DNA from 2 places in the Pseudomonas sp. NPDC078416 genome. Region 2 is predicted to be linked to the other one. Evidence: riboswitches for the same ligand, from Rfam matches in the RefSeq annotation. Region 2 holds a riboswitch; the other holds the start of a gene.
The links. Region 2 has a riboswitch for cobalamin ahead of cobW (cobalamin biosynthesis protein CobW). Riboswitches for the same ligand answer to the same signal wherever they lie in the genome.

Region 1 (12,554 bases), on a different contig from region 2:
CATCATCGAGCTGAGCCCAAGTGGCGTGACCGACTTCAGCGGCACCTACGACGATTACCTGCGCAGCCAGGGCGTCGCCTTCTGATCAAGGCCCTGCGCTGACAGAGTGATGCTGAAAACAAGGAGCCCCGTCCAGTGTGACGGGGTTTTTTTATGACAGTGGGACCGGCTTCAGCCGGGAAAGGGCACGTCCGGGCGCCCTTTGATTCTGGAGAAAACCGTTAGCCAGCTTTCATTTCCTGACACCACGGGCGATGATGCGGCACTCCCACCGCTCCAGCGAAGCGCCCCCATGTCTGCCGCCCTGCCGCCCGATACGCCTGCCAATACGCCTGCAAGAGACGCCAGTTCGATGGCGATCACGCTGCAAATCGTCTCCATCGTCGTCTATACCTTCATCGCCTTCCTGTGCATCGGCCTTCCCATCGCGGTGATGCCCGGCTACGTGCATAACCAGCTGGGCTTCAGCGCGGTGGTCGCGGGGCTGGTGATCGGTGCGCAGTACTTGGCGACGCTGATGAGTCGGCCAGTAGCCGGACGCATCTGCGACACCATCGGCACCAAGCGCGCCATCGTTTACGGGCTGTCCGGCATCGCATTGAGCGGCGTGCTGACCCTGGCGGCGATCCTGCTGGAGCGTTTCGCCGGGGTCAGTCTGACCATCCTGATCATCGCTCGCCTGTTCCTCGGTGCGTCCCAAGGCTTGATCGGCGTGGGGACCATCAGTTGGTGCATCGGCCAGGTCGGATCGGAGCACACGGCCCGTTCGATTTCCTGGAACGGCATTGCGTCATACGGCGCCATTGCCATAGGCGCGCCGCTGGGGGTGGTGATGGTCGGCGCGCTAGGCTTTGCCAGCCTGGGGGTGGTGTTGTTCGTGCTGGCGGCCGGGGCGCTGCTGTTGATTCGCAAGAAACCGGCGATCCCGGTGGTGCGCGGCGAGCGCCTGCCCTTCTTCTCGGTGTTCGGCCGGGTGGCGCCGTTCGGCCTGAGCCTGACCCTGTCCTCCATCGGCTACGGCACGCTGACGACGTTCATTACGCTGTTTTACGTGGCCCGCGGCTGGGAAGGCGCGGCCTGGTGCCTGACGGTGTTCGGCATCTGCTTCATCGTTGCGCGTTTGCTGTTCATCAATGCGATCAACCGCTTCGGCGGCTTTCGCTCGGCGATCGTCTGCATCTCGGTGGAAACCCTGGGTCTGCTGATGCTGTGGCTGGCCCCCGACACCACCTTCGCCCTGATCGGCGCGGGGCTGACCGGTTTTGGTTTGTCGCTGGTGTACCCGGCGCTGGGCGTTGAAGCCATCAAGCAGGTGCCCAACAGCAGTCGCGGTGCCGGGCTTAGCGCTTATGCCGTGTTCTTCGACCTGGCCCTGGCCATTGCCGGACCGCTGATGGGCGCGGTGGCTTTGGGCATGGGTTATGGCTGGATTTTCTTTTCCGCTGCAGTGTTGTCGGTGGCGGCATTGACGCTGGCGGTGGTGCTGTCGCGCAGGGCGCCGGTCGACACGCGGGTGTAGCGCCCGCGCTGAGTCAAAGCCTCCCGGCCAGCGCCAGCCCGTTAAAAGCTGAACTGCCGCCTCGCGGCCCGGTCGGAATAGCACATCCACCGAACAGGAGTGAGGGCGTGACCCCCGATCCCGCTGGCTCGAACGCTACCCCTCCGGACCCGGCCACGTTGCGCGAAGTCCATAAGCTGCGCGTGCTGACCGTGAACACCCACAAGGGCTTCACTGCGCTGAACCGGCGTTTCATCCTGCCGGAGTTGCGTGAAGCCGTGCGCAGCACCGGTGCCGATCTGGTGTTTCTTCAGGAAGTCCTCGGTGGCCACGACCGCCATGCCGCGAAATACGAGGACTGGCCCGACACGCCGCACTACGAATTTCTCGCCGACAGCATGTGGACGGACTTCGCCTATGGTCGCAACGCGGTCTACCCGGACGGCCACCACGGCAACGCGCTGCTGTCCAAGTACCCGATCCTGCACCACCGCAACCTGGACATTTCGATCACCGGGCCGGAGCGCCGCGGCCTGTTGCATTGCGTGCTGCAAGTGCCGGGGCACGCGGAAGTCCATGCGATTTGCGTGCACCTCAGCCTGCTGGAAAGCCACCGTCAGTTGCAGCTGAACCTGCTCTGCGACCTGCTCGACTCCCTGCCCGAAGACGCCCCGGTGGTGATCGCCGGCGATTTCAACGACTGGCAATTGCAAGGCAACAAGCGTCTGCAGCGCTGCGGCTACCTGCATGAAGCCTTCGAGCGCAGCCAGGGGCGGCTAGCGAAGACGTACCCGGCGCGCTTCCCGATGCTGCGCCTGGACCGCATCTACCTGCGCAACGCCACCAGCCACCACCCGAAAATCCTCGGTACGCGGCCGTGGACGCATCTCTCGGATCACCTGCCGTTGGCGGTCGAAGTTCACATGTAACAGCGGGCATTCATCAACACCGCCGTTGGTCTGCAAGCCAAGTGATGGGTTAAACCATTGCGGGAACGCCCCCTCACAACTAAGGCGAGGCACTTGCCTCGCCTTATCAATAACAAGAGGTCTGCGATCATGGCTAACACCGGAAAGTCGAACCCTGGCAATTTTGCGAATGATAAAGAGAAAGCGTCCGAAGCCGGCAAGAAAGGCGGACAAGCTTCAAGCAGCGGCAATGCCGGAAGCGATATGAAGAAAGAGTCGGGTGCAGGCGCGAGCGGCGCCGGCAAGAAAGGCGGCTCAGGCGGCAAGTCGTAACGACGTGCGGGTGAGTGAAGCGAGCGAGGGCCAAGGCTCTCGCTCTTTTGTTTGAGCAGCAGTTAGCCAAGCGGCGTATGCCCCATGGCAAGCGCACGCTGTCAGCGGCACCCTCCCCCTCATTTATCCGGATCGATCAGCGGCACCGTTGCGTCCCGATCGAACTGGGAACCCGGGTCTTCATTGCCCGGATCCATGTCGGCGTCAAAGCCTGTCTCTTCGTCGCCCGGCTGAGGAGCGGGACGCGGCGGGACGGGTGCAGCGTCTGGTGTATGGGATTGCATGGCAGTTACCTCTCGTTTCAATGGGGCCAACAATAGAGTCAGAGGGTTCAACAACGACCGGGTTCAATGGATTGAGCTTAGCTGGCGCTGACAGTCCAGTGCACGGCGTCTTCGGCAAACTGCAGCTGCTCGACACGATGGGCAATGCCGCACGCCAGCGAATCTTCGGCCCGGATGACCTTCTCCTCCGCCGACAGGCAGCGCCCGATGTCCAGCGGGTGCACCGCGCTTACGGTTTCGCTCTGGTAGATATTCACGTAGCGCTGCAGGTCGTTGTCCAGGCTGCGCAGGTATTCGCGCATGCGCGAGTGGTCCACCGAGCTCTGGTTGAAGTACCAGCTCATGGGATGGATCAGAAAACGCGAGTGGGGGCAGACGATCCGTTCCTGAGCCGCCAGGTAGATCACGATGCCCATGGATTCGATGTTCCCGCTATTGAGCGCGCGGATCGGCACTTTCAGGGATTTCAGGAAGTTGTAGAGCGTGAACCCCAGCGCGGTGCTGCCGCCGGCGGTCGACAGATTCAGCAGCAACCCGGTCGCGCCTTTGCCCAGGGCTTCCAGGCAGCGATCGCGGAAATGCTCGGTGCTGGCCTGGTCGACCCCGCAATGGAAATGAATGATGTGCTCGCTCATTGGCGGCCTCGCTGGACATGGAAGGCTTACTCGCAGGCCTCTTCTCGGCTAAAGCCGGTCCCACAGAGATATCGCAGGAGCCCGTCCCACTGAGGTACTGCAGGAGCCGCTCCCACTGAGGTGCCGCAGCTAGCCAGATTTGCATGGGCTGAGGATAGCCGCTCGCTGAGCATGTGAAAGGAAGACGCCGCGCATTCCGAAGAACCCCTGCAGCAATCCACAGTCAGTAAAGAAGCTTCGCCGGTTTCATCGTGCTCGATCAGGGCCATGAACCGCGCGCCATCAGACACGCCCCACCGCACAGGACACCCCCATGAGTCTGCACGACAAAATCATCGGCCGCCTCGGCTTCGGCTCCGCGCCGCTGGGCAACATGTTTCGCACCATCGATGAAGAGGAAGCGGCGGCCACCGTTCGATCTGCCTGGGACCAGGGCATTCGCTATTTCGACACCGCACCGATCTACGGCGCCGGGCTGTCCGAACAGCGTCTCGGCAAGGCACTCGCCGGCGTCCCCCGCGAGAAGTACACCCTGAGCACCAAAGTCGGCCGGCTGATCTCCGACGAGATCGACACCGAGACCCGCAGCGGTCCGTTCGCCGAAGGCCTGAAAAACAAGATCGTCACCGACTACTCCGCCGATGCCACGCTGCGCTCGATTGAAGCAAGTATGAAGCGGCTGAACACTGATCGGCTGGACATCGTGTTTGTCCACGACGTCGCGCAGGACGCCCATGGCGATGCCTGGATCGAGCATTTCAACATCGCCCGCACCGGGGCATTCCGCGCCCTCACCCGTTTGCGCGAAGAAGGCGTGATCAAGGCCTGGGGCCTGGGCGTCAACCGCGTCGAGCCGTGCGAACTGACCCTGGACCTGGAGGAAGCGCAGCCCGACGGTTTCCTGCTCGCCGGTCGTTATTCGCTGCTCGACCATGACCAGCCGCTGCAACGGCTGTTCGACAAGGCTCGCCAGCACAATGCCGAGTTCGTCGTCGGCGGCCCTTACAGCTCCGGCGTGTTGGTGGGCGGCAAGCATTTCGAATACCAGGAAGCGTCCCAGGCGATGCTCGACAAGGTGGCGCACATTCAGGAGATCGCCCGGCAGTATCAGGTCGATATCAAGTCGGCGGCGCTGCAGTTCGTCCTCGCCAACCCGCTGGTGGCAGCCGTGATTCCAGGTGCCAGCCGGCCCTCGCGAATCATCGAAGACGTCACCGCGCTCAACGCCCAGATGCCGGATGGTTTCTGGCAGGCCATGCGCGATCAGGGCTTCATTGCCCTGCAGGCGCCCGTGCCAATGAAAGACTGATATCGTGGGCAACGACGCCGGGCCAGACGCCCGGCCTTGTTTTCTGCGCGAGATCTGTCCATGCGAATTCTGATCGTCAACGTCAACACCACCGAATCCATGACCGAGACCATCGCCGAGCAGGCCCGCAGTGTGGCCTCCCCCGGCACCGAAATCATCGGCCTGACCCCGCGCTTCGGCGCCGAGTCGGTGGAAGGCAATTTTGAAAGTTATCTGGCCGCCATCGCGGTAATGGATCGGGTCATGTCCTACGAAGGGCCTTATGACGCGGTGATTCAAGCCGGCTACGGCGAGCATGGCCGCGAAGGTTTGCAGGAACTGCTCGAGGTGCCGGTGGTGGACATCACCGAAGCGGCCGCCAGCCTGGCGATGCTGCTGGGGCATAAATACGCCGTGGTCACGACGCTGGACCGCACCGTGCCGCTGATCGAAGACCGCCTGAAGCTGGCCGGGGTGTACGAGCGCTGCGCGTCGGTGCGGGCCAGTGGCATGAGCGTGCTGGAGCTGGAGGAATTCCCGGAGCGAGCGGTCGAGGCGATCGTTGAGCAAGCCATCGAAGCGGTGAACCGGGACAAGGCCGAGGTGATCTGCCTGGGCTGTGGCGGCATGGCCGGGCTGGATCAACTCATCCGTGAACGCGCTGGCGTGCCCGTGGTGGATGGCGTGACCGCAGCGGTGGCACTGGCGGAATCGCTGGTGCGCCTGGGGTTGAAAACCTCGAAAGTGCGGACCTATGCCACGCCACGGCCGAAGAAGATTGTCGGCTGGCCGTTCAAGTTGTAGGTGTGAGCTTCAAGGGCACTACGCGAATGAATGGCTGAAGCCGCCCTGTAGGAGCCGGCTTGCTGGCGAACGCGGTGGGTCAGTTACGTTTCTGTCGCCTGACACCATGCATTCGCCAGCAAGCCGGCTTCTACGGATCGTGTACCGTGCCGGATCCGCTCGGGTACTCGAATCGATGATGTACCCGATGCCGCACGCGCAACATCCCTTCCCGCCGCTGCATTCGCCTCCACCCGCCGAATCGTTTAGTATCCCCGCCGCCGGTTTCCACTCGGAATTAATAGGGAATCCACAGGCGCGTGCCTTCGCGCTGAAACGGAACTGTCCCCGCAACTGTAGGCGCCGAGCCCTGCTTCCTGTTTGCCACTGGGTTAACCCCGGGAAGGCCGAAGCACGGCGATGACGCGCCAGTCAGGAGACCTGCCGGCCAGCATATTCATTCACCGGCGGGGTGTCCGGGGAAGGACTCCCGTTCGTGCGTCGTTCGCGCACGCTGTGCGCGCCTTTATCTTTGGGGCGCCTGTCGGGATGGACTTTCCAGCGCCTGCTTCGCCATGCATTCAGGCTTTCTGGAGATCGCTGTTCATGCCGCTGCGCCGCCTCGCTGCCCTGCTCGTCACCCTGACCTTGCCCACCGCCGCGCTCGCGGCGTCGACGGTTTACCCCTTGACCGTGGACAACTGCGGCGAAGCGCTGAGCTTCACCCACGCGCCTCAGAAAACCGTGACCATCGGCCAGGCCGCCACCGAGATGCTGTATGCGCTGGGCCTGGGGCCTAATGTGGTGGGCACGTCGCTGTGGTTCAACCCGGTTCTGCCCCAGTACCAAACCCTCAACGACGGCATCGAGCGCCTCGCCGACAATGCGCCAAGCTTCGAATCGGTGATCGGCAAACGCCCGGATTTCGTCCCGGTGCAGTTTGAGTGGATGGTCGGGCCACAGGGCGCGGTCGGCACCCGCGAGCAGTTCCGCGATCTGGGCATCCCTACCTACATTCTCCCGTCCGACTGCGAGGGCAAGAACAACCGGGTCGGCGCCGACGGCACGCGCCTCGAAGCCTTCCGCATCGACACCCTGTACAAAAGCTTGCGTCAGCTGGCGCAGATCTTCGACGTACAGGACCGTGGCGAGCAGTTGATCACGGATTACCAGAGCCGGCTTGCCCAGGCCGTGGCGCAGGCAAAAGCCCACGACAATCCGCCTGTCTCGGCGGTGTTCTGGTTTTCCAGCCCGGACATCAACGTCGACCCCTACGTCGCCGGACGCAAGGGCATTCCCAACTTCATGCTCGACACCCTCGGCATGCGTAACGTCATCGACTCCGATGAGGAGTGGCCGACCGTGGGCTGGGAAACCATCGCCAAGGCCAACCCGACCGTGCTGGTCATCGCGCGGATGGACCGTCGGCGCTTCCCGGCTGACGATCACGAGAAGAAGCTGGCCTTCCTCCGCTCTGACCCGGTCACCCGCAACATGGACGCCGTGAAGAACAATCGCATCGTGATCATGGACGCCAGCGCCATGGAATCCAGCGTGCGGCTGTTTGACGGCATCGAACAACTGGCCCAGGCCACCCACGCGCAATGACGTCAGTCAGCATGCCCCGGTCGAGCGTCGTCCGAATCTTCGGGCATGGCGCCTGGGCGATCGCGTTGCTCGCGTTGGCGGTGCTCGCGGGGGTAGCCATCGGCGAGACGTCGATCAGTCTGCCGGTGATCGTTCAGGTGCTGGCCAACAAGCTGTGGGCCGCAGGCTTTCCCCTCGACCCGATCGACGAGGGCATCGTCTGGAATTACCGCCTGACCCGGGCCATCGTGGCCGCCACCTGCGGCGCAGGGCTGGCGGTGTCGGGCGTGGTCCTGCAATCGCTGCTGCGCAACCCGCTGGCCGATCCGTACTTGCTGGGTATTTCCGCGGGCGCTTCGACCGGCGCGGTGTTGGTGGCGATCATCGGTATCGGCGCCGGGACGATCTCCCTGTCGACCGGCGCGTTTGCCGGGGCGATCGCCGCCTTCGCGCTGGTCGCCCTGCTCGCCCGCTCCTCGCGGGGCCAGACCGCTGCCGGCCAGATCATCCTGGCGGGCATCGCCGGGTCTCAGCTGTTTAACGCCCTGACCTCCTTCCTGATTACCAAGTCGGCCAATGCCGAGCAGGCCCGCGGGATCATGTTCTGGTTGCTGGGCAATCTCAGCGGCGTGCGCTGGTCGTCGGTGGCGCTGTCGGTGCCGGTCGTGGTGCTCGGTTTGCTGGTGTGCCTGTGGCATCGGCGCGCGCTGGATGCGTTCACCTTTGGCAGCGATTCGGCGGCTTCGCTGGGCATTCCGGTGCGCCGGGTGCAGGCTGTGCTGATCCTCACCGCCGCGCTGATGACCGCGGTGATGGTGTCGATTGTCGGTTCCATCGGCTTCGTCGGTCTGGTGATTCCCCATGCGGTACGTTTGATGGCCGGCGTGCGCCATGCACGGTTGTTGCCCTTGAGCGCCTTGATCGGCGCGCTGTTCATGATCGCTGCCGATGTGCTGTCGAGGACGTTGATCAAGGGCCAGGTGTTGCCGATCGGGGTGATCACGGCGCTGGTGGGCGCACCGGTCTTTGCGATGATTCTGGTCCGTGGGAATCGTCCTCGATGAACGCCCGTCAGGAGGTGCTTGGCACCATGCTCGAAGGCAGTGACCTGAGTTATTCGGTCAAGGGCGCGCCACTGCTCAGTGGGGTGAGTCTGGCGATTCGGCCGGGGGAAAATCTGGGAATCGTTGGGCCCAATGGCTCGGGGAAGTCGACGCTGTTGAAGCTGCTGGCGGGGATTCAGGCGCCTTCGCGGGGCGAGGTTCGCCTGGGCGGGAAGCGCTTGGCGACGCTGAGCCGGCGGGACATTGCGCGGCAGGTGGCGGTGGTGGAGCAGCATGCACAGACCGGTGATTCGATCAGTCTGTTGCAGGCGGTTGAGCTGGGCCGTACGCCGTGGCTGTCGGCGCTGGCGCCGTGGGGCGAGGACGATGACCGGATTGTGGCGCAGGCGCTGGCGGATGTGAGTTTGCAGCACCTGGCGCATCGGGCGTGGCATACGTTGTCGGGTGGGGAGCAGCAGCGCGGGCATATTGCGCGGGCGTTGGCGCAGCGGCCGCAGGTGTTGTTGCTGGATGAGCCGACGAATCATCTGGATGTTCAGCAGCAGTTGTCGATTTTGCAGTTGGTGCAGGATTTGCCGGTGACGACGGTGGTGGCGTTGCATGATTTGAATCAGGCACTGGGGTGTGATCGTCTGGCGGTGATGGACGGTGGGCGGCTGGTGGCGTTGGGTTCGCCCTTTGATGTGTTGACGCCGGCACTATTGGGTGAGGTTTTTGGGGTGCGGGGGCATTGGTTGGTTGATCCGTTTGACGGGGCCCGGGTTTTGCGGTTGCGGGCGGGTTCCCCTTAAAGATCAAGATCAAGATCAAGATTCTTAAGATCAAGGGCGTCTGCCTGGGGGCAGACTGTTTCGCCTTCGGCGAGTTACTTGGAAAAGTCGAAAGTCGCACCATCCCCAAGTAACCAAGGGTGCCTGTTCCTGGCTAGGTTCCTCCTGCGTCGGAATACCCTCACTCCGACGACGCTCCGTGGGCCCGCGCCGAACGGACATCCATGTCCTGACGGCGCTCTCGCCGCATCCATGCGGCTCGGCCCACTGCGCGTCGTCTGCGTTCAGCCTGCACCCAAGTCGCGTTTGGTGGTGTCTGGGCTTTTTGTGTACGAAGATCAAAAGCGCGTTAGAGCAGATCAACAGTTTCCCGGCTGAAGCCGGTCCCACTGACTGCACGCAATTGTCTGTAGGAGCCGGCTTGCTGGCGAACGCGGTGGGTCATTAATGATCGTACCCACGCTCAGCGTGGGCATGCATCCCGTGACGCTCCGCGTCATCCCGCGTTTTGGCCTCCGGCCCGCTGATAGCTCCCACCCCACCTCAATACCGCGGCTTCACCGCCTTCCACTCCGGTTTGTATTTCTGCATCTGCCGCACGTCGTCACGCTGGCGAATGCCGCACGTCAGAAACTGGTCGTTGAGTTTGCCCAGTTGGTCGTAGTCCAGTTCAAGGCCCAGACCGGGTTCGCGGGTGAGGTGGACGCAGCCGTCGATGATGGGGAGTTTGCCGCCTTTGATGACTTCTTCGTCCGGTTCTTGCCATGGGTAGTGGGTGTCGCAGGCGAAGTCGAGGTTGGGGACGGCGGCGGCGACGTGGGTCATGGCCATGAGGCTGATCCCCAGGTGGGAGTTGGAGTGCATGGACACGCCGAGGCCGAAGGTGTCGCACATTTTTGCCAGCGCCTGGGTGTCGCGCAGGCCACCCCAGTAATGGTGGTCGGCGAGGACGATCTGCACGCTGTTGAGCGCGACGCTGCGGCGGAATTCGTCGAAGTCGGTGACGACCATGTTGGTCGCCAGCGGCAGGCCAGTACGTTTATGCAGTTCGGCCATGCCTTCCAGCCCAGGCGTTGGGTCTTCGTAGTATTGCAGGTCGTCGCCGAGCAGTTCGGCCATGCGGATCGAGGTTTCCAGGGACCAGTTGCCGTTGGGGTCGATGCGCAGCGGGTAGCCCGGAAAGGCCTTTTTCAGCGCCTTGATGCACGACACTTCGTGTTCCGGGTCCAGGGCGCCGGCTTTGAGTTTGATGCTCTTGAAGCCATACGCGTCGATCATCCGCCGTGCCTGGGCGACGATCTGTTCTTCGCTCAGCGCTTCACCCCAACTGTCTGGCGCGTAGGGCGACTCGGCATGTTGCGCGTATTTGAAGAACAGGTACGCACTGAACGGAACGCGGTCGCGAACGGCGCCGCCGAGCAGGTCAACCAGCGGCAGGTTCATGGAGCGTGCCTGCACGTCCAGAAAGGCGACTTCGAACGCCGAATAGGCATTGCTCACCGCTTTGCTGGCGTGGGAACCCGGCGCCAGCTCGGCACCCGCCACCGAAGTGGGTTTGTTCGCCGCCACTGTAGCTTTGACCACCGCCCGCAGGTGGTTGAGGTTGAACGGGTCCATGCCGATCAACTGACTTTGCAACTGCTGCTGGATCGCCAAAGCCGGGGCATCGCCGTAGCTTTCGCCCAGGCCGAGGTAGCCGTTGTCGGTTTCGACTTCGATGATCGAGCGCAGGGCGAAGGGCTCGTGGATACCGCTGGCGTTGAGCAACGGCGGATCGCGGAAGGCAATCGGGGTGACGGTGACGCGTGTGATTTTCAAATGACTTCTCCCGGTCAATCAGGGGTTAAGGCGAAGAGTTTGGGGCTAGGGTTTAACGCTTGACGCCGAGCGGAGCGACGCGGCTGCTTGCAGTGCTGCAGCGTCTTCAAGCTTTGGGCGGTGTGGGTTGCCCTTCGGCGCGGTGCGGGCGAAGAAGATCACCACGGCTGCCACCAGCGAGGTCAGTGCCAGGCCGTACATGCCGCCTTGAATGGAGCCGGTTTTTTGCTCCAGAAAGCCAAACGCGGTGGGCGCCACGAAGCCGCCGAGGTTGCCGATGGAATTGATCAGCGCGATCACCGCCGCTGCGATACGCGCGTCCAGGTAGCCTTGGGGAATCGGCCAGAACAGTGCGGACGCCGCCTTGAAACCGATGGCCGCAAAGCAGATGGCGACGAAGGCGAAGATCGGCCCGCCGACGGTGGACATGAACATCCCGCAGGCAGCAATCACCAGGGTGACCGCGACCCACGCCTGTTGATGTTTGAAACGTGCGGCCAGCGCCGCGAAGCCGTACATGGCGATGATCGAGATGATCCACGGGATCGAGTTGAACAGGCCGACTTCGAAATCGGTGAGGCTGCCCATCTTCTTGATCATGCTCGGCAGCCAGAACGTCGCGCCGTAGATGGTCAGGGCCACGGAAAAGTAGATGAAGCAAAACAGCATGATCTGCCGGTCGGCGAGCAGCTTGAAGATCGACGGCTTGACCACTTGAACCGCTTCCCGGGCGCGCTGTTCCGCGTCGATGGCGCTGATCAGTGCGCCCTTCTCCTCTTCAGTCAGCCATTTCGCCTCGCGAGGGTGGGACTGCAGCCAGAACCAGACGAAGCCGCACAAGGCGATGGAGGCGAAGCCTTCGATGATGAACATCCACTGCCAGCCGTGCAGGTTCATGCCGCTGACGCCGAGCAAGGCGCCGGACACCGGCCCGGAGATCACCGACGCAATGGCCGAGCCGCTGAGAAAGATGGCCATGGCCTTGCCGCGTTCGCTGGAAGGCAGCCACTGGGTGAAGTAATAAATGATGCCCGGGAAGAACCCCGCTTCTGCCGCGCCGAGGATGAAGCGCAGCACATAGAAGCTGGTTTCGCCGCGCACGAAGGCCATCGCCATCGCCGCTGCGCCCCAGGTGAACATGATGCGCGTCAGCCAGGCGCGGGCGCCGAACCGTTGCAGGAGCATGTTCGACGGGACTTCGAACAGCGCGTAGCCGACGAAGAACAAACCGGCGCCGAGCCCGTAAGCTGCAGCGCCAATGCCCAGATCGGTTTCCATGTGGCTGCGGACGAAGCCGATGTTGACGCGGTCGATGTAGTTGACGATGAACATGATCACGAACAACGGCAACACATGGCGCTTCACTTTTGCGGCCGCGCGGGCCAGTACGGTGGGATCTGCGCTGTGAAGGGGTTCACTGATGGGAACGGTGCGGTTCAAGGTGCGACTCCCGGTCTTTGTATTTTTTTTGGGATGAGCGTGGGAAATGCAGGTAGTGAACCGATCATGGACCGGCACATTGTTCCCGTCTAATCTAGATTGACTGTTGATTGATACCCGGAATAGATCAATGTTCGAGCTTGCCC
Region 2 (18,064 bases):
GGACACCTGGGTGGCGTTGAAGGTGTTGGTTTCAAGAATGTCGGCGCCGGCGTCGAGGTATTCCTTTTCGATTGCGCCAATCACGTCGGGCCGGGTCAGGATCAACAGGTCGTTGTTGCCCTTCACGTCGCTCGGCCAGTCCGCGAAGCGCTTGCCGCGGTAGTCTTCTTCCTCCAGTCGATAACTCTGGATCATGGTGCCCATGCCGCCGTCGAGGATCAGGATTCGCTGTTGAAGAGCCTGCTGGAGTGCTTGAAGACGCGCGCTGCGATCTGACATGAGGTTACCCGGACGAAGAAGTACAAAATAAGGTGGCGCTGAAAAGTGCGAAATAATAGCAAACCTGCGCGGATTTAAATCATTCCGGGATTTACATGAATTCTGTTCATGTTAATCGGGTGATTCTTTCTGATCGGGGCGCATTCTGATTGCATGGCTTGAGCGAACATCGTTATCGACCTGTCGGAGCCGGCTTGCTGGCGAAAGCGGCATTTCATCCAACACCGCAGCGAGCGGCCAGACGGGTTCGCCAGCAAGCCGGCTCCTACGGGTTTTGCGAAACGCTGCTTCAGGTGTCAGCCCCGCATACGCTGTTTGAAACGCTGAAACCCTTGTAATACATGGCGCGCAGCCATTATGCAGCCCGTCAGTGAGGGCGAACCTTTTCGCAACTTATGAAGTCGGACGTTGGGAGTCGCTCTTCGACACCCGCTCTGTTTTTGCGTGGGACCGAGGGTCAATCCAGACGAAGCAAGAGGTTGCAGATGTTGATTTCGGTTCAGGCCCTGCGGGCGCTCGCCGCGTGGGCTGTTGTGTGTCACCACTTCATGCAGATTTTTTTCGACTTCCATCCGAGCGGGCCGGTCGGTCGCTTTTTCACTGAAAAAGGCGCCGTCGGTGTCGACATTTTTTTCGTCATCAGTGGTCTGGTCATCTACCTGTCGACGGTGGACAAAGATATTCCTGCCGGCCGTTTCATGCTCAACCGTGTCATTCGCATCGTCCCCGCGTACTGGCTTTACACGCTGGTGATGGGCCTGCTGGTCCTCGTTGCTCAGCCGCTGCTGCCCCACCAAGTCGTTGACTGGCAGAGCTTTGTGCTGTCGCTGCTGTTCATCCCTTCGGAAAACCCCGGCGGCTACGGCCTCTATCCCACCCTCAACGTGGGCTGGACGCTGAATTACGAGATGCTGTTCTACGTGCTGTTCTCCATGGTCTTCCTGTTTCAGCAACGTCTGCGCCCGTTGATTCTGGCGGCGGCGCTGTTCGCCATTACCGACGTGCTCGGCCGTTCGGGGCTGGTCAGCCGGTTCTACGCCAACGACATCGTTTATGAGTTCCTGCTCGGCATTTTCGTCGGCGTGATGTATCGCCGGGGCTGGATCAGCGAGCGGCTGTGGCTGCCATTAATTGCCATCGGCGCTGCGCTGTTCACCATCGACCACCTGCAACCGGCGCCGCGCATCATCAACTGGGGCCTGCCGAGTGCGGTAATCGTGGTGGCCTGCATCTCCCTCGAACCGTACCTGCGCGGCTACCGTTTGCTGAAAGTCATGGGCGACTGCTCGTACTCGGTGTACCTGCTTCACGTGCTGGTGCTGTATGCGGGTTGGCTGGTCAGCGAGCGTTATGGTCTGAACCCGTACCTGGTGTTTGCGGTGTGTGTGCCGGTCATCGCGATGGGCGCGTGGCTGAGTTATGAGTGGATCGAGAAGGGCTTGTACCGGCGCATGAAAGGTTGGCTGGACCAGAGACGGGCGAGCAAGGAGGCGGCGCTGTCCTGACCGTCGCCGGGGTGGTGGTCGGGTCACTTACCCGACTAAAACACTAGGGCTTTGTCAGGCGCAGTTGATTGGCGTAAACTCCGCCCCACGTCTGCGAGGAATTTTCATGACCGCTATTACGATTACTGATGCCGCCCACGATTACCTGGCCGATCTGCTCGAGAAGCAGAACACACCCGGCATCGGCATCCGCGTGTTTATTACCCAGCCTGGCACCCAATACGCTGAAACCTGCATTGCCTACTGCAAGCCGGGCGAAGAAAAACCCGAAGACACGGCCATCGGCCTGAAAAGCTTCACCGCCTGGATCGACGCCTTCAGCGAAGCGTTTCTGGATGACGCCGTCGTCGATTACGCCACCGATCGCATGGGCGGCCAGCTGACCATCAAGGCGCCAAACGCCAAAGTACCGATGGTCAAAGCCGACAGCCCGATCAACGAACGCATCAATTACTACCTGCAGACCGAGATCAATCCGGGCCTTGCCAGTCACGGCGGCCAGGTCACCTTGATCGATGTCGTTGAAGAAGACGCGGCGAATATCGCCATTCTGCAGTTCGGCGGCGGTTGCCAGGGTTGCGGTCAGGCGGATGTGACGCTGAAGGAAGGCATCGAGCGCACCCTGCTGGAGCGCATTCCCGAGCTGACCGGTGTGCGTGACGTGACCGACCACACCCAGAAAGAAAACGCGTATTACTGAGAAGTAACCGCGTTGCACGCAAGCCCCGACGAGTTCGGGGCTTTTTTGTGGGCCGTGGTGAGTGACGGTGGTGATGGTCACTGTAGGAGCGCGCTTGCCCGCGAAGCAATTTTCCAGACAATTCTCTAGTGATTGACCCACCGCATTCGTCCGGATGCGGCCCAGACCAAGCGCGCTCCTACGGCCTTCGGCCAGAATCAAAGGCAGATCGGGTTGGTTTCGGGTGCATCGTTCGGCTAGGGCCTGTAGAGATGGGCATGGCCCGCGCGATACAGCGACGATTCGCTGAATACGTCGTTGCCCAGCACGCGACCCACCAGAATCAGCGCGGTGCGGCGGAATCCCTTGGTCCGTACCTTCTCCTCAATGTCCTCCAGTGTGCCGGCGACCCAGTCCTGATCCGGCCAGCTGGCGCGATGCACCACGGCAATCGGGCAATCAGCGCCGTAATGCGGGGTCAGCTCGGCGACGATCTTGCCGAGGTTGTTGACCCCCAGATGGATCGCCATGGTCGCTTGATGCCGGGCCAGATCGCCGAGGGCTTCGCCTTCGGGCATGTCGGTTTTGTCCGCGTAGCGGGTCAGAATGACACTCTGGGAAATGCCCGGCAGCGTCAGCTCGGTGCCCAGCAGCGCGGCGCACGCAGCGGTGGCGGTGACGCCGGGGATGATTTCGAAGGGTATCTGCAACGCGCGCAGGCAGCGGATCTGCTCACCAATGGCGCCATACAGGCTCGGATCGCCGGAATGCACCCGCGCCACATCGTGGCCCTGTGCATGAGCGGATTTCATCAGCTCGATGATCTGCTCCAGGTGCAAAGAAGCGCTGTTGGTCACCTGAACCGCCTGATGGCCCTCCAGCACCGCTTCAGGTACCAGAGAACCGGCGTAGATGATCACCGGGCACATGCGGATCAGTCGCTGGCCTTTGACAGTGATCAGGTCCGGATCGCCGGGGCCGGCGCCGATGAAAAAAACAGTCATGGGGTGTCCTGATTGGAATTCATTTGAGCTTCTGTTTTGCTTTCGTGGGACCGGCTTTAGCCGGGAAGGGGCCTGCAGGTACACCCTCACATTTGCATGTGTGACGCCTGACGCCTTCCCGGCTAAAGCCGGTCCCACTAAAAGCCCGCGTCCAGCGCTTATCACGTGTTGGCACGCTGTGCACTCGCCAGCGCAAATGTCGCGTGGGGGCTTTTTCGGCGGGGGATGATCAGCGTCGCCGGCGAGCCGGTCAAACGGGTCGCCATTGCCAGTGCCGCACTTTCAGCCACGCCGTAGCAACCGGTGCGCTCGAAAGCGATCTCCGATCGATGGCTGAGCTGGGTCTCGTAACCTGCCAGTTCAGCCGCACTGAAAAACCCGATCGTCAGGCCCAGCCCATGACCCAGTTCCGTTAACCCCGCTTCATCCGACTTGCCGTCGATCGAGGCAAGGGCGGCAATGTCCTGCGGTTCAAGCCGACACTCCGGCAAACTGTCTTCGATCAATTGCCGAAGCTCCAGTGCCGAACAGCCGCGCTGGCAGCCGAGGCCGACCACCCACAGCTGTCGATCGCGCACATCATTCACAGGGCGGGGTTCAGACCGGGTCGCGTCGCGGGTGCATCACTGCGACGAAACAGCCAGGCGCTGATCCAGCCCAGGGCAATCCAGAACGCAGCATTGGTCAGCAGCGACGCGATCTTGAATTGCGCTTCGAGGGCTTCCGGGGCCAGTGCCGAATGCACCGCCGGCTGCGGCGCGCCGACAATGTGCGGCACCACCAGAATCACTGCACCCACTGCCTTCAGCAGCCAGTGTTGAGCAAACACTATCAGCGCCAGGCCCACAGCCGTGGAAGCGGCAGTGCCGACCCACCAGATCTGCCGCTGCGTCAGGTCCGCCGCGACGGTACCGGGCAGTTCGGGCGGCAGGCCGAGGGTCGGGGCCAGCACGAACACGGCATAACCGGCCAATCCCCAGAGCACGCCTTCTCTAGCGCTCATCGGCGTACGCAGGGTGTACAGCGCTGCCAGCATCAAAGCGAAACCGACTGCCACCACCAGATTGCCGCCCGCGGTCGACAGCACGCGCTGCCAGCCGTTTTCGGGCTCCCACGCCTCTTCGTCATGGACGTGACCGGCCATGGCGCCCTCGGCATGCTCGTGCATTTCGACGGCGGGTGCTTTCTCGTAGGTCTCTCCCTTCAAAATCAAAGGCGCGACCCAGAAGCTTTGCAACAGCGTCAACAACAGGGCAGCGAGCAGTCCGGTGAACCCGGCCGTTTGCGCGATTCGCTTGAACATGGCGGCAGGTCTCAATGGCAGGGGAAGGCGGAGCTGTGACGGGTGTCGTGTGCCGCGTTGTGCACCGCATCGATATGGGAGAAGCCGGCGAAGTAGACCAGAAACGCGCCGAGAAACATCGCGCTGACCGCGGCGACAAGGCGCTGGCTCAGGGTGGCGGTAACAACCGTCGTGATGGTGGTGCCGGACGTCTGGCGGGGTGTGCTGATGGACATGGCGCTTCCCTCTGAAGTGGATTCAGCGGACGGAAAGGCGCGAAGACACCGCAGGCGAAGGCCGGCAGCGATCAACAGCGCCCGCCCACCGCGGGTTGTTAGGTAACGTTATCGGGCCGGTCTCCGGGCTCGCGAGGGGCGCATGCAACAGCCGTTAAGCCGTCGTGCCTTCAAGAATCCCCTTCCCATGTCGTTGCCGACACAGTGGATCTGATTCTTCACTTGCTTACCGTTGCGGGGGCAGCACCGGACTGATACACACCCGAAGGTCTGCACGCACCGGTTTCCCGTTTCACCCTGTGAAGGGCACCCGTAACAAGGTGTGTAGGAGACCACGGGCTGTTTCACGCGTCAATCGACCCGTCAGTCCATGCATCAGTGGATGCGGCGATCGATGCGTAAATTGGCGTAGCAATCGTTGCAACAGCGCGATTGACCGACTTCCAGTCACTGCGTAGCCTTGCGCACTTGAGGTTCGCCGGCCGCCTGGATGAAGGCCACCGGCGCTAAGAAGGGAATGCGGTTTCAAGCCGCAGCTGCCCCCGCAACTGTAAACGGACAGCTTCATTGCACAGCCACTGCGCGAGCGGGAAGGCGCGATGAATGCCAGTCGCCTGACGATGCCTGTCAGCGACCGGCCGCCGTGAGCCAGGAGACCTGCCTCGAATCGGACCGCCTGCAAGCGGCCGAGGAATTCCACTACAACCGGGCGGGGTGATCCGGTGGCGAATCGAACCGCGCGCCTGCTTCCGCCGGCCCTGCGCTGTTTTCGTCCTCGTTGCCCTGCCGCATGCCTGAGGGCAACCGATGAAAACACTGGCCAAACTTCCCGTCACCATCGTCACCGGCTTTCTCGGCTCGGGTAAAACCACCTTGCTGCGGCACATGCTCGACAACGCCGAAGGCCGACGCATCGCCGTCATCGTCAACGAATTCGGCGAGCTGGGCATCGACGGCGACATCCTCAAGCAATGCACCATCGGCTGCACCGAAGAAGAAGCCGTCGGTCGTGTGTACGAACTGGCCAACGGCTGCCTGTGCTGCACCGTTCAGGAAGAGTTCTTCCCGGTGATGCAGGAACTGGTGGCCCGTCGCGGCGACCTCGATCACATCCTCATCGAGACCTCGGGCCTGGCCCTGCCGAAGCCGCTGGTGCAAGCCTTCCAGTGGCCGGAAATCCGCAACGCCTGCACCGTTGACGCCGTGATCACCGTGGTCGACAGCCCGGCCGTGCTCGCCGGCACCTTCGCCGCGTTCCCGGATCAGGTCGACGCCCAGCGCAAACTCGACCCGAACCTGGACCACGAATCGCCGCTGCACGAGCTGTTCGCCGACCAACTGGCGAGTGCCGATCTGGTCGTGCTGAACAAGGCCGACATGCTCGACGCTGACGCGCTCGCCGCCGTGCGCGCGGAAGTCTCGGAAGAACTGCCGCCGGCAGTAAAAATCGTCGAAGCGAACAGGGGCCAGCTGCCGATCAGCGTATTGCTGGGCCTGGGCGCGGAATCCGAGCTGCACATCGATGGCCGCAAGACCCACCACGACCACCACGAAGGCGACGACGCTGACGATCATGACCATGACGCCTTCGACTCGATTTCCATCACACTGCCCCAGGCTGATGAATCGCTGTTGCTCGATGCCCTGACCCAGGCCGTCGTCCAGCACGGCATCCTTCGCGTCAAAGGCTTCGCCGCCATTCCCGGCAAACCCATGCGCCTGCTGGTGCAGGGCGTCGGCACGCGTTTCGACAAGCATTTCGACCGCGCCTGGAAGACAGACGAAGCCCGTGAAACCCATTTGGTGCTGATCGGCCAGGAACTGGACGCTGGCGTGCTCGAAGCGCAATTGCGCGCCGCGGTCTCATTGCGTGACGCGGTCTCTGGGATCAAAGGCTAACCATGCACCTGCTGCGTACACAGCCCGGCGGCTTCGTTCCCGACGACAGCATTGCTGACCTGGGCCAGACGCCCGCCGAGCTGGTGATCCTGTGCAGCGCCGACTCAAATCTGGCGCTGCTGGCCGAAACTGCGCGGCAACTGCCCGACGACTACCCGAGTCTGCGCCTGGCCAATCCGATGCAGGTGCAAAACCATGCATCGGTGGATCTGTACGTCGACGAGGTGCTGCGCCACGCCAAAGTCATCCTGATTTCCCTGCACGGCGGTATCGGCTACTGGCGTTACGGCGTCGAGCGGCTGGTGGAACTGGCGGCGAAAGGGGTGAAGCTGATTCTGGTCCCTGGCTGCGATCGGCCGGACCCCGAGCTGAGCGCGCACAGCACGGAATCTGTCGAAGACCGCGAGCGGCTCTGGCATTACCTGCGTCAGGGCGGCAAGCACAACGCGCAGTCGCTGTTCAACTTCATCGCCACGCGCTGGCTGGGCGGCGACTACCCGTGGGTCGAGCCGCAGACCCTGCCGCGCACCGTGATTTACCACCCGCAGAACGCCAACGCCGACCTGGCCCGGTGGCAGGCCGACTGGCGCACGGATCAGCCGGTCGCTGCCGTGCTGTTCTACCGCTCCCACCTGCAAGCGGCGAACACCGGGTTCATCGATGTGTTCTGCGAGCGCTTGTCGGCCCAGGGCCTGAACCCGTTGCCGATTGCCGTCGCCAGCCTCAAGGAAGCCGGCTGCATGAGCGCGATACAGGACTGGCTCGACGAGGTGGACTGCGAGGTCATTCTCAACACCACCGGCTTCGCCCAATCCAGCCCGGACGCGCCGGATGTACGGCCGTTTCGCCGGGACATCCCGGTCATTCAAGCCATCTGTGCCCAGGACAACGAACCCGCCTGGCAGGCCAGCGCCCAAGGCCTGGGATCTCGCGATCTGGCCATGCACATCGCGTTGCCGGAACTGGACGGGCGCATCATCAGCCGGCCGATCAGCTTCAAGGACCTGGCCTGGCACAGCGAGCGCAGCCAGTCCGACGTGGTCTGCTACCGCGCCCAGCCGGGGCGCATGGATTTCGTCGCCGAACTGGCCCGGCGCTGGGTGCTGCTGGCCCGTACCGCCAACGTCGACAAGCGGGTGGCGCTGATTCTCGCCAACTACCCGACCCGTGACGGGCGCATCGGCAACGGCGTCGGCCTCGACACGCCGGCGGCCGCGCTGAACATTCTCAAGGCCATGCAGGCCCAGGGTTACCCGGTCGAGGACTTGCCCGAGACCGGCACCGCACTGATCCACGCCTTGCTCGGCGGCGTCACCAACGACCCGGACAGCCTCGATCAACGGCCGTGCCATCAGAGCATGGCCATGGACGAGTACAGGGCGGCGTTTCAAGCCCTGCCCGAAGCCAATCGCGATGCCGTCATCGCGCGGTGGGGCGCCCCTGATACCGATCCCATGTGCCGCGACGGGCGGATGATGATCGCCGGCCTGCGTTTCGGCATGACCTTCGTCGGCATTCAACCGGCGCGGGGCTATAACGTAGACCACAGTGCGGTGTATCACGACCCGGATCTGGTCCCGCCCCACGGCTATCTGGCGTTTTACTTCTGGCTGCGCAAACGCTATGGCGCCCACGCCGTCATCCACGTCGGCAAGCATGGCAATCTGGAGTGGCTGCCGGGCAAAGGCGTCGGCCTGTCCGAGCACTGCTGGCCGGACGCAATCCTTGGCCCGATGCCGAACATCTACCCGTTCATCGTCAACGATCCGGGCGAGGGCGCCCAGGCCAAGCGCCGTACCCAGGCGGTGATCATCGACCACCTGATGCCACCGCTGACCCGCGCCGAAACCTACGGGCCGTTGCGCGATCTCGAACTGCTGGCCGACGAATATTACGAAGCGCAGCTGCTTGACCCGCGCCGTGCCCGGGAGCTGCAAACGGACATTCTCAGGCTGGTGCGCGAAACCCATATCGACCGCGAACTGGCGATGGACGGGGATGCCAACAGCGAGGACGACGCCGCCGTGTGGCTGCCGCGTCTGGACACCTATCTGTGTGACCTGAAGGAATCGCAGATCCGCGACGGCCTGCACGTGTTCGGCGAATCGCCCACCGGGCGGCTGCGCATCGACACGCTGTTGGCGATGGTGCGTGTGCCTCGCGGTGATGGTCGCGGCGGTCAGGCCAGTCTGTTGCGAGCGTTGAGTCAGGCGCTGGCGCTGGATTTCGACCCGCTGGACTGTGATCTCGGCGCGCCATGGATCGGCGATAAACCTCAGGCATTACATGAGGTGAGCACTGATCCGTGGCGCACCACGGGCGATACCCGCGAGCGCCTGGAGTTGCTGGCAGCACAGATGATTGAGCAGATTGCCAGCGCATTACCGCTCAGTAATCGCTTCGAAAACAAAGGCTTGTCAGAGGTTGTTCAGTCTCTGCATGAGGTGGTGATTCCGCGCCTGGACGCCTGCGGGCCTGCCGAAATGGCGAACCTGCTTAACGCGCTAAGCGGTCGCTTTGTCCCCGCCGGCCCGAGCGGCGCCCCCAGTCGCGGTCGGCTGGACGTGCTGCCTACCGGACGCAATTTCTTCTCCGTGGACGTCCGCAACCTGCCGACCATGACGGCTTGGCGCATTGGCTTCCAGTCAGCCAATCTGTTACTGGAGAGGCACTTACAGGATCATGGTGACTATTTACGTCAACTTGGGCTTTCGGTCTGGGGCACGGCGACCATGCGCACCGGCGGTGATGACATCGCCCAGGCCATGGCGCTGATGGGCGTGCGTCCGGTGTGGGCGACGGGCAGCCAGCGCGTCGATGACTTCGAAATCCTGCCGCTGAGCCTGCTTGATCGGCCGCGGGTCGACGTGACCCTGCGGGTTTCCGGTTTCTTCCGCGACGCGTTCGCCAACCTGATCCGCCTGTTCGATGCGGCGGTGCAGGCCGTTGCCGCGCTGGACGAGCCCGACGACATGAACCCGCTGGCCGCCCGCGTTCGCCAGGAGCGCGAACAATTGCTGCGCGACGGTGTGGATGCCGAGCAAGCGGCGAAGCAGGCCGGCTGGCGCATCTTCGGCGCTAAGCCAGGGGCCTATGGCGCGGGGGTGCAGAACGCCATCGACGGGCGCTTGTGGCAGAGCCGCGAGGACCTCGCCGAGGTCTACCTGAACTGGGGCGGCTACGCCTACGGCGGCAGCGACGAAGGCACGCCGGCCCGCGATGGTTTTGCCAAGCGGCTGAGCCAGGTCCAGGCCGTGCTGCAGAACCAGGACAACCGCGAGCACGACTTGCTGGATTCCAACGATTACTACCAGTTTCAAGGCGGCATGCTGGCGGCGGTGGAAAGCCTGTCGGGCGAGAAGGTCGCCAGTTATCACGGCGACCACAGCCAGCCCGATCTGCCGAAGATCCGTACGCTGAAGGAAGAGCTCAACCGGGTGGTGCGATCGCGGGCGGCCAATCCGAAGTGGATCGAAGGGGTCAAACGCCATGGCTACAAAGGCGCCTTCGAGATGGCGGCGACGGTGGATTTCCTTTTCGCCTTCGACGCCACCACCGAGCTGATCGACGATCATCAATACGCGCTGCTGGCCGATGCCTATCTGCTGGATGCCTCGACCCGCGAGTTCATCCAGCAGCACAACCCCGACGCGCTGCGGGACATGACTGAGCGCATGCTCGAAGCGCAGCAGCGCGGCTTGTGGCAGGAACCGGGCGAGTACCGCGAGGCGCTGGAGAATCTGTTGCTGGACATCGAAGAGTCATGAGTCAAACGCCAACGCTTACGGCGCGCGCCTACACCTCGTGCGTCGATCATCGACATGCCACGACCTTACTATCAGATGTGTGAACAGAGCCCGACATGACCGACACCCCACATTTCCCCCTGGCCGCTGTCGTCGGTGCCGATGACCTCAAGCTCGCTTTGTGCCTGACCGCCATCGACCCGAAAATTGGTGGCGTGTTGATCGAGGGGCCGCGCGGCATGGCCAAATCGACCCTGGCCCGAGGGCTGGCGGATCTGCTGGCCAGCGGTCAGTTCGTGACGCTGCCGCTGGGGGCGACCGAAGAGCGCCTGGTCGGCACGCTGGACCTTGACGCGGCGCTGGGCGAAGGCCGTGCGGCATTCTCGCCGGGGGTTCTCGCCAAGGCGGACGGCGGCGTGCTGTACGTCGATGAAGTCAATCTGCTGCCGGACCATCTGGTCGATCTGCTGCTGGACGTGGCCGCCAGCGGAGTCAATCTGGTGGAGCGCGATGGCATATCCCATCGCCACGCAGCGCGCTTTGTGCTGATCGGCACCATGAACCCGGAAGAAGGCGAACTGCGCCCGCAGCTGCTCGACCGTTTCGGCCTGAACGTGGCGTTGAGCGGGCAGACAATCCCGGCGCAACGCGGGCAGATCATCCGCCGCCGGCTGGATTTCGACGCCGCCCCTGAAGCGTTCTGTCAGCAATGGGCCGCGCAGCAGCAGGCGTTGAAAGCCCGTTGTGAAACCGCCCGGGGCCTGTTGCCGAACATTGAACTGGATGATGTCAGTCTGGACCTGATTACCGAGCGTTGCTTTGCGGCCGGGGTCGACGGTCTGCGGGCGGACCTGGTCTGGTTGCGGGCGGCCCGAGCCCATGCCGCTTGGCGCGGCGGTTTGCATATCACCGAGGCGGACATCGACGCTGTGGCCGATTTCGCCTTGCGCCACCGTCGGCGCGAACCGCAACCGCCCCACCAGTCACAGTCCGAACCGCCTGCGCCGTCAGAGCAACGTCCGCCGAAACCCGACAACGGTGCTCAGCCGCAGCCTGACTCGGCAGAAAAAGGCGAGGGCAGTTGGGGTGAGTTGCCCGCCCGCAACGTGCAGGCGGGCAATCGCAAAGAAGTGCCCCGCTGGCCAAAAAAGCCCTAGGCATTCGCCCCCGCCTGTCGAAGGGGGCGAATGCCAGCCCTCGACCGGGCACACTGGGCGGCGGCCGAAGCGGCACTGCCCGCCCTGGTGCCGACGGCGCGATTGCGTGGTTGCCGACCTTGCTCCGAGGTCGCCCTCGGGTGCGCAGCGATCTGGTCCATCAGCCCCGCAGTCGCCGGCCGGAGCAGCTCTGGCTGGTGATCGTCGACGCGTCGGCATCGACCCGGCGTAATCAGGCGCTGAGTCAGGCAAAGGGTTTGTTGGCGGGGGTGTTCGATGATGCGTATCGGCAGCGCGCCAGACTGGCGTTGCTCACCGCCAGCGGCAAGGGCGCGCGCTGGCAGCATCAGGGCCTGAAAGCCGGCGCTGCATTGCAGCCCTGGCTGGATGCATTGGGCGCTGGGGGCGGCACGCCGCTGTTCGATGCCATCAATCAGGCAGCGGACTGGTCTTTGCGCCGGTACAAGCGCTACCCGGCGGAACAGCAACGGGTGCTGATTCTCACGGATGGGCGCGTCAAGGACATGCCGGCGCTATCAGCACGACCGGCGCAGCCGCTTGCCATGTTCGGCGGTCCCGTGCTGTTGATCGATATCGAGCGCGGGCCCATTCGACTGGGCCGCGCGCGGGACATCGCCTTGCAGCTAAACGCTGACTACCGCCACATCGACGACTGCTGACAACGCTTCGTCGGCGGGTGCTTCATCAGCAGGCATTCAGGCAGGCATGGTCCACGGCTCAAGGCTGTAGCCTTCGCCGCTGATCTCGGCACGGGCCTGTTCGAGAAACTGCGCCAGTTGTTTCGGATCGGAGTAAGCGCTGCTCGGGATCTGCTTGCGGCCAATGCGGGTGCTGGTGCGGTCGACGACGGTCAGGCTCAGTTCACCGTTGCCATCCTGCGGGGCCCAGGCCACACACTGGAAGGGTTCAAAGGCGTGGCCGGCAATCAGCAAAGCATCGTTGAAGCGCAAGGGGGCGTTCATGGACTGTCCTCAAAGTGCCCGTATACGTTGTGCACCGGCGGCGGGCGTTTCGCTCGGTGGCTACTGGTGTTCCTACTTGTACTGATGACCGTCCCCCACGACTGAGTCACACCCATTCCTGAAATTTCCTGATTTATTTTAATCGGTGCTTTAGCCGCGCTTCCTCCCCATGCCTGGGCCAAACTCAGGCGAGGCCAGCCTTTCCACGGCCAGGATCGCTGGATGACGCACCCAAGCGCTAAGCACGTTTCGATCTTAGGCTTATAGAGAATCGATCCAAGGGTGCGTCAAAAACCTTGCTATGGTGTCAATCGGCCTTCACAAGCCACTGTTTATAAGAACCTTTTCTCCATGATGATTAAGCGACCCCGGCGCCAAGGAAACTCACATGCATGATCTGGCCTCCATACGCCGCCTGCTGATCGTCGAACCGTGCGAGGAATGCCTGCAACTGGTTCCCGGCTTGCGCATCGCCGGTTGGGATGTCGACAGCTGCACCCTCGAAGAAGCGGCGTTGCGTCCCTGTGACGTCGGCCTTATCCGTCTGCTGCCCGAGCACTTCGAACACCCTGAAGTGGTCAAGTCGCTTATCTCCCGAAGCAACACCGAATGGATCGCCGTGCTGAACAGCGAGGACCTGCGCCGCGAGCACATCGGTGATTTCGTCTGCGAGTGGTTCTTCGATTTCCATACCTTGCCCTTCGACGTTGCCCGAGTGCAGGTCACGCTGGGGCGCGCTTACGGCATGGCGCGGCTGCGTGCCAAAGGCGCCAGCTCTGCCAGCGGTGTCCCTCATGGAGAGAACCCTGGCCAGCAACTGCTGGGGGAAAGTCGGCCAATGCGCGAGTTGCGGCGATTGCTGAGCAAGCTGGCGCCCACCGAATCGCCGGTGCTGATCCGCGGCGAAGGCGGCACGGGCAAGGAATTGATTGCACGCACGCTGCATTTGCAGTCCCAGCGCCGCGAGCGGCCTTTTATTACGATCAACTGCGGGGCGACGCCAGAGCATTTGCTGCAGGAGGCGTTGTTCGGCGTACCGGGCGACGGAGTCGACGCGACACGTCAGCGCAAAACGGGGCGCATCGAAGAGGCCAACGGCGGCACGCTGTTTCTCGACGAGATCGGCGATTTGCCGCTGGAGGTCCAGGCGAATTTGCTTCGGTTCCTGCAGGACCGGCATATTGAAGTGGCGGGCGAGCGGATTCCGGTCGATGTGCGCGTGCTGGCGGCGACCCATGTCGACCTGGAAGCGGCCATTCGCATGAAGCGTTTTCGCGAAGACCTGTATTACCGGCTCAACGTGTTGCAGGTGGGCACCTCGCCTCTGCGCGAGCGGCACGGCGATCTGGCCTTGCTGGCCAATCACTTCGCCCAGTTCTACAGCCGGGAAACCGGCCGGCGGGCGCGCAATTTCAGTCAGGACGCACTGGTCGCCATGGGCAAGCACGACTGGCCCGGCAACGTGCGGGAGCTGGAAAACCGGGTGCGTCGCGGGCTGGTGCTGGCGGAAGGGCGGCAGGTCGAAGCGTTCGACCTGGGGCTGCTGGGGGAAGAGGAGTTCAGCTCCAGCATGGCCACCCTGGATGAATACAAATCCCGGGCGGAACGGCAAGCGCTGTGCGATGTGCTGACCCGTCACAGCGATAACCTCAGCGTGGCGGCCAAGGTGCTCGGTATTTCACGGCCGACGTTCTATCGCTTGTTGCACAAACATCAGATTCGTTGAAAGGGCGTCCGGCGATTTATCCGCCGGCGTTCACCGCCGGCGTGTAGGCATTCAGTCGTCAAGCAGCTGGCCGACCCGCTGTAATGCCCGCTCGCTGCGGTCCCGCCAGCTCCCGCCAATCACCTCGAAAGGCTGCCCGTAGTCCACCAGCCATTGCCGGCTGGCCTCGAAGAATGCCTGGCGTTCGCTCAGGTCCGGTTGGCAACGCTGGCCGTCGCCGATCCATTCGACGCCTTCCGGTGACAGCAACAGGTGCAGATCGTACCGGCGTTGGGCGAGGGCGGTTTCGAGCCACGCCGGGCAGTCGTTGAACAACGTGCGACTCCAGAGGATGTTGCTGAGCAAATGGGTGTCGAGGATCAGCAGCGCCGGCCTGATCGCCCGGGCGGCGTCTTCCCACGCCAGTTGCTCATGGGCGATGACATCGATGTCTGCGTAAACGGTGTCTCGCTGGACTTCATCGATGTACTGGCGCACGTACTCGCCCACCAGCACGCCACCGAACTGCCGCTGAATCTCTTCCGCCAGCCAGCTCTTGCCGCTGGACTCGGGCCCCGTCAGTACCAGCACTTTCATCCCGGTCAACGCGCCAGCGCAGGGTCGGCGCGCCAGTCACGCCAGCCTTGCACGGCGAGCAGGGTGAACAGCGCGTAGAGGGCGGCGGTGAGGTACAACGCCTTATACAGAAACAGCCCGACGAAGATCACGTCCAGCAGGATCCACAGCGGCCAGCACTGCACGCGTTTCTGCGCCATCCAGACCTGGGCCACCAGGCTGTAACCGGTCAGTGCGGCGTCCAGCCAGGGTTGTGCAGCATCGGTGAAGTGGGCCATGGCCGCGCCAAGCACAAGGCTGACCACCGCGCCGGCCACCAGACTCAGCAACAGGCTGCCGCTGCCCAGCGAGGTGACGATACGGCCGCTGTCTACCGCGCCACGGCGGGTCCACTGCCACCAGCCATACACTTGCAGCCCGGCGTACACCACCTGCAGCAACATGTCGGAGTAGAGCTTCACGTCAAAGAAGATCCAGGTGTAGAGCAACACCATGATTAAGCCGATCGGCCAGCACCACGGGTTCTGTTTGACTGTCAGCCAGACGGCAATGACACCGAGTGCAGCGGCGAACAGTTCAAGCCCTGACATGGCAACTCCTGAGGAAACGGTGAAAAAACGGGTCGGCGATTGTAGGCGCTTTATCGCCCGAGGTGGGACGCGATGATGCGTCGGACGCGTCTGAACAGGACGTGCAGAAACAGCCAGAGAACCCCGGGGGGTTCATAGAGGAAATGTAACGACGATGAGACAAACGTCAAAGCCTTCGCGCCAGTATTCATGCTAGCGCGTTCGTCAGAAAGGTCTGCTAGCATCGCCGCGCTCATGCCCGAGCCAGACCGCTTCAGCGTTCATGCTTTTTTTACGCGCGACCGTTTATCGTTCGCGCAACAGTTTGTAATACAAATCAAGAGAGCCTTGCCATGAGCAGGTTCCAGCCGGGGGAATGATGGATCTTTGGACCGCCGCACAGGCGCTGATACTTGGGGTTGTAGAAGGGCTGACGGAGTTTTTGCCGATTTCCAGCACGGGCCATCAGATCATCGTCGCGGATCTGATCGGTTTTGGCGGCGAGCGCGCGATGGCGTTCAATATCATTATTCAGCTCGGGGCAATCCTCGCGGTGATGTGGGAGTTTCGCCGCAAAATCCTCGACGTCGTCACCGGTTTGTCCACGCGGCCCGAGGCGCGCCGATTCACCCTCAACCTCATCGTCGGCGTGCTGCCGGCCATGGTCCTCGGGGTGCTGTTTTCCGATCTGATCCACGAATACCTGTTCAACCCGATCACCGTGGCCGTGGCGCTGGTGGTGGGCGGCTTCATCATGCTCTGGGCCGAGCGCCGCGCGCATGTGGTTCACGCCGACACTGTGGATGAGATGACCTGGGTGGATGCGTTGAAGGTCGGCTTCGCACAATGCCTGGCGATGATTCCGGGTACGTCGCGGTCGGGCTCTACCATCATCGGCGGCCTGCTGTTCGGCCTATCGCGCAAGACTGCCACCGAGTTTTCGTTCTTTCTGGCGATGCCGACCATGGTCGCGGCGTCGGTGTACTCGGGGTACAAATACCGCCACCTGTTCCAGCCCGATGACCTGCCGGTGTTCGCCATCGGCTTCATCGCCGCGTTCATCTTCGCCATGATCGCCGTACGCGCCTTGCTCAAGTTCATCGCCACCCACAGCTACGACGTGTTCGCCTGGTACCGCATCGCCTTCGGTTTGCTGATTCTGGCGACCTGGCAATTCGGCTGGGTCGACTGGTCCAGTGTGCAGGGCTGATCTTCCGATGACTCAACGCTCTGAACCGCAAAACCCGGGTCGGCGGGCCGCTGGCACACCTGTCGTGCGCTTTCTGAAACTCAAGCTGCTGGCGCTGCTGTTGCTGTGCGGCTTGCCGGTTTACGGGGTCGTCACGTATTGGACGAGCGGCGTCAGTTGGCTGCCGGCGGCGATCTACGCGCTGATGAGCGTTATCGCCTTTGCCTTGTACGGCTACGACAAGAAGCAGGCCCGGCAAGACGGCCAGCGCACCCCCGAAAAGCTGCTGCACGCCACTGAGCTGCTCGGCGGCTGGCCAGGTGCGCTGCTGGCCCAGCAAGTGTTTCGCCACAAGACCCGCAAGTTTTCGTACCAGTTGGTGTTCTGGCTGATTGTGCTGTTGCACGAACTGTTCTGGATGGACCGCCTGCTGTTCAGCGGTCGACTGATTTCGCGCCACCTTTTCTGAACGGCTCACCTAAAAAAGCCAGGTGAGCGGTTTTACAACTTCAACGCCACTTGCCGGCGCTTCGACAGTTTGCCGACCACCAGCTGGTGGGAGCGGGTCAGCAACTCCTTAAGCTCCGCCTCGCCCATGGCGAACGGGTAGGTGAGGGTGACCCAGTGGGCCCGGGCCAGGTACGGCGCAGGGCGCACCCCGGGACGGTCGACGTAACCGAGGAACAGCTCGGCGCCGACCTTGAACGACAGGTCATTCCCGGCCAGGCCCATCACCGCGAACATCTTGGTGTCCGCGATGGAGAAAACCCTGACGCCGCCCCATTTGTAATCTTCCCGCGCGCCCGGAAGATTCAGGCAGAACGCGGCGACTGCTTCAATTTGCATGGGTGTTCCCGGGTTCGAAAAACGCATTCTGCCACGGGCGAGCCGGCGTGTTGCAGCATGGAGCGGCTCCTTTCGTGCCACGGCATCAGCGGGAATAACGGGTGAAGATCAGGTCGGTCGCAGGCGGCAATTTGTTGTGGCAGGCGAAGCAACTGTTGGCAAGTTTCTCGCTGGGGTTGGCCTTGCCCTCTTCGAATTGCCCATAACCCCAGCCGCCTGTGCTGGAGAAGCGTTTCGAATCCTTGATTTCAATCTGCACGTTGGTCGGGTCGCCCGCGACGAACGACTGTTCGCGCCCGAAGACCGCGTTGTTCTGCGCCGACACCTCGTAGGTGTAGGCAAGGCGGGCAATGATCGCGCCGTCCGGAAACGGCCGCGTGCCGTCTTTGAAGGCTTGCATCGCGATGTC

Region 1: it holds a riboswitch for cobalamin, as region 2 does, so the genes downstream of both, ACQKEN_RS24870 (ABC transporter substrate-binding protein) here and cobW (cobalamin biosynthesis protein CobW) in region 2, are expected to answer to the same signal.

Annotation. Positions count from the first base shown of each region.
Region 1 covers NZ_JBNNGV010000054.1:812-13,365, forward strand. Annotated here, with positions in the region: partial or broken gene ACQKEN_RS24830 (ATP-binding cassette domain-containing protein) at 1-85, shown strand, start outside; gene ACQKEN_RS24835 (MFS transporter) at 293-1,519, shown strand; gene ACQKEN_RS24840 (endonuclease/exonuclease/phosphatase family protein) at 1,678-2,427, shown strand; gene ACQKEN_RS24845 (general stress protein) at 2,557-2,739, shown strand; gene ACQKEN_RS24850 (hypothetical protein) at 2,859-3,023, opposite strand; gene ACQKEN_RS24855 (ATP-dependent Clp protease proteolytic subunit) at 3,101-3,658, opposite strand; gene ACQKEN_RS24860 (aldo/keto reductase) at 3,972-4,967, shown strand; gene ACQKEN_RS24865 (aspartate/glutamate racemase family protein) at 5,028-5,750, shown strand; cobalamin riboswitch at 5,995-6,192, shown strand; gene ACQKEN_RS24870 (ABC transporter substrate-binding protein) at 6,336-7,337, shown strand; gene ACQKEN_RS24875 (FecCD family ABC transporter permease) at 7,349-8,380, shown strand; gene ACQKEN_RS24880 (ABC transporter ATP-binding protein) at 8,377-9,171, shown strand; gene ACQKEN_RS24885 (glucarate dehydratase family protein) at 9,694-10,968, opposite strand; gene ACQKEN_RS24890 (MFS transporter) at 11,014-12,300, opposite strand; gene ACQKEN_RS24895 (LysR substrate-binding domain-containing protein) at 12,539-12,554, shown strand, end outside.
Region 2 covers NZ_JBNNGV010000006.1:95,215-113,278, reverse strand. Annotated here, with positions in the region: gene metH (methionine synthase) at 1-279, opposite strand, end outside; gene ACQKEN_RS09190 (acyltransferase family protein) at 765-1,784, shown strand; gene nfuA (Fe-S biogenesis protein NfuA) at 1,891-2,484, shown strand; gene cobM (precorrin-4 C(11)-methyltransferase) at 2,721-3,467, opposite strand; gene ACQKEN_RS09175 (cobalamin biosynthesis protein) at 3,629-4,054, opposite strand; gene ACQKEN_RS09170 (CbtA family protein) at 4,051-4,770, opposite strand; gene ACQKEN_RS09165 (CbtB domain-containing protein) at 4,782-4,985, opposite strand; cobalamin riboswitch at 5,083-5,314, opposite strand; cobalamin riboswitch at 5,440-5,664, shown strand; gene cobW (cobalamin biosynthesis protein CobW) at 5,793-6,884, shown strand; gene cobN (cobaltochelatase subunit CobN) at 6,887-10,651, shown strand; gene ACQKEN_RS09150 (AAA family ATPase) at 10,747-11,787, shown strand; gene ACQKEN_RS09145 (vWA domain-containing protein) at 11,841-12,467, shown strand; gene ACQKEN_RS09140 (hypothetical protein) at 12,504-12,770, opposite strand; gene ACQKEN_RS09135 (sigma 54-interacting transcriptional regulator) at 13,159-14,496, shown strand; gene ACQKEN_RS09130 (AAA family ATPase) at 14,548-15,072, opposite strand; gene pnuC (nicotinamide riboside transporter PnuC) at 15,078-15,641, opposite strand; gene ACQKEN_RS09120 (undecaprenyl-diphosphate phosphatase) at 16,000-16,830, shown strand; gene ACQKEN_RS09115 (DUF1294 domain-containing protein) at 16,838-17,278, shown strand; gene ACQKEN_RS09110 (MmcQ/YjbR family DNA-binding protein) at 17,311-17,655, opposite strand; gene ACQKEN_RS09105 (cytochrome P460 family protein) at 17,741-18,064, opposite strand, start outside.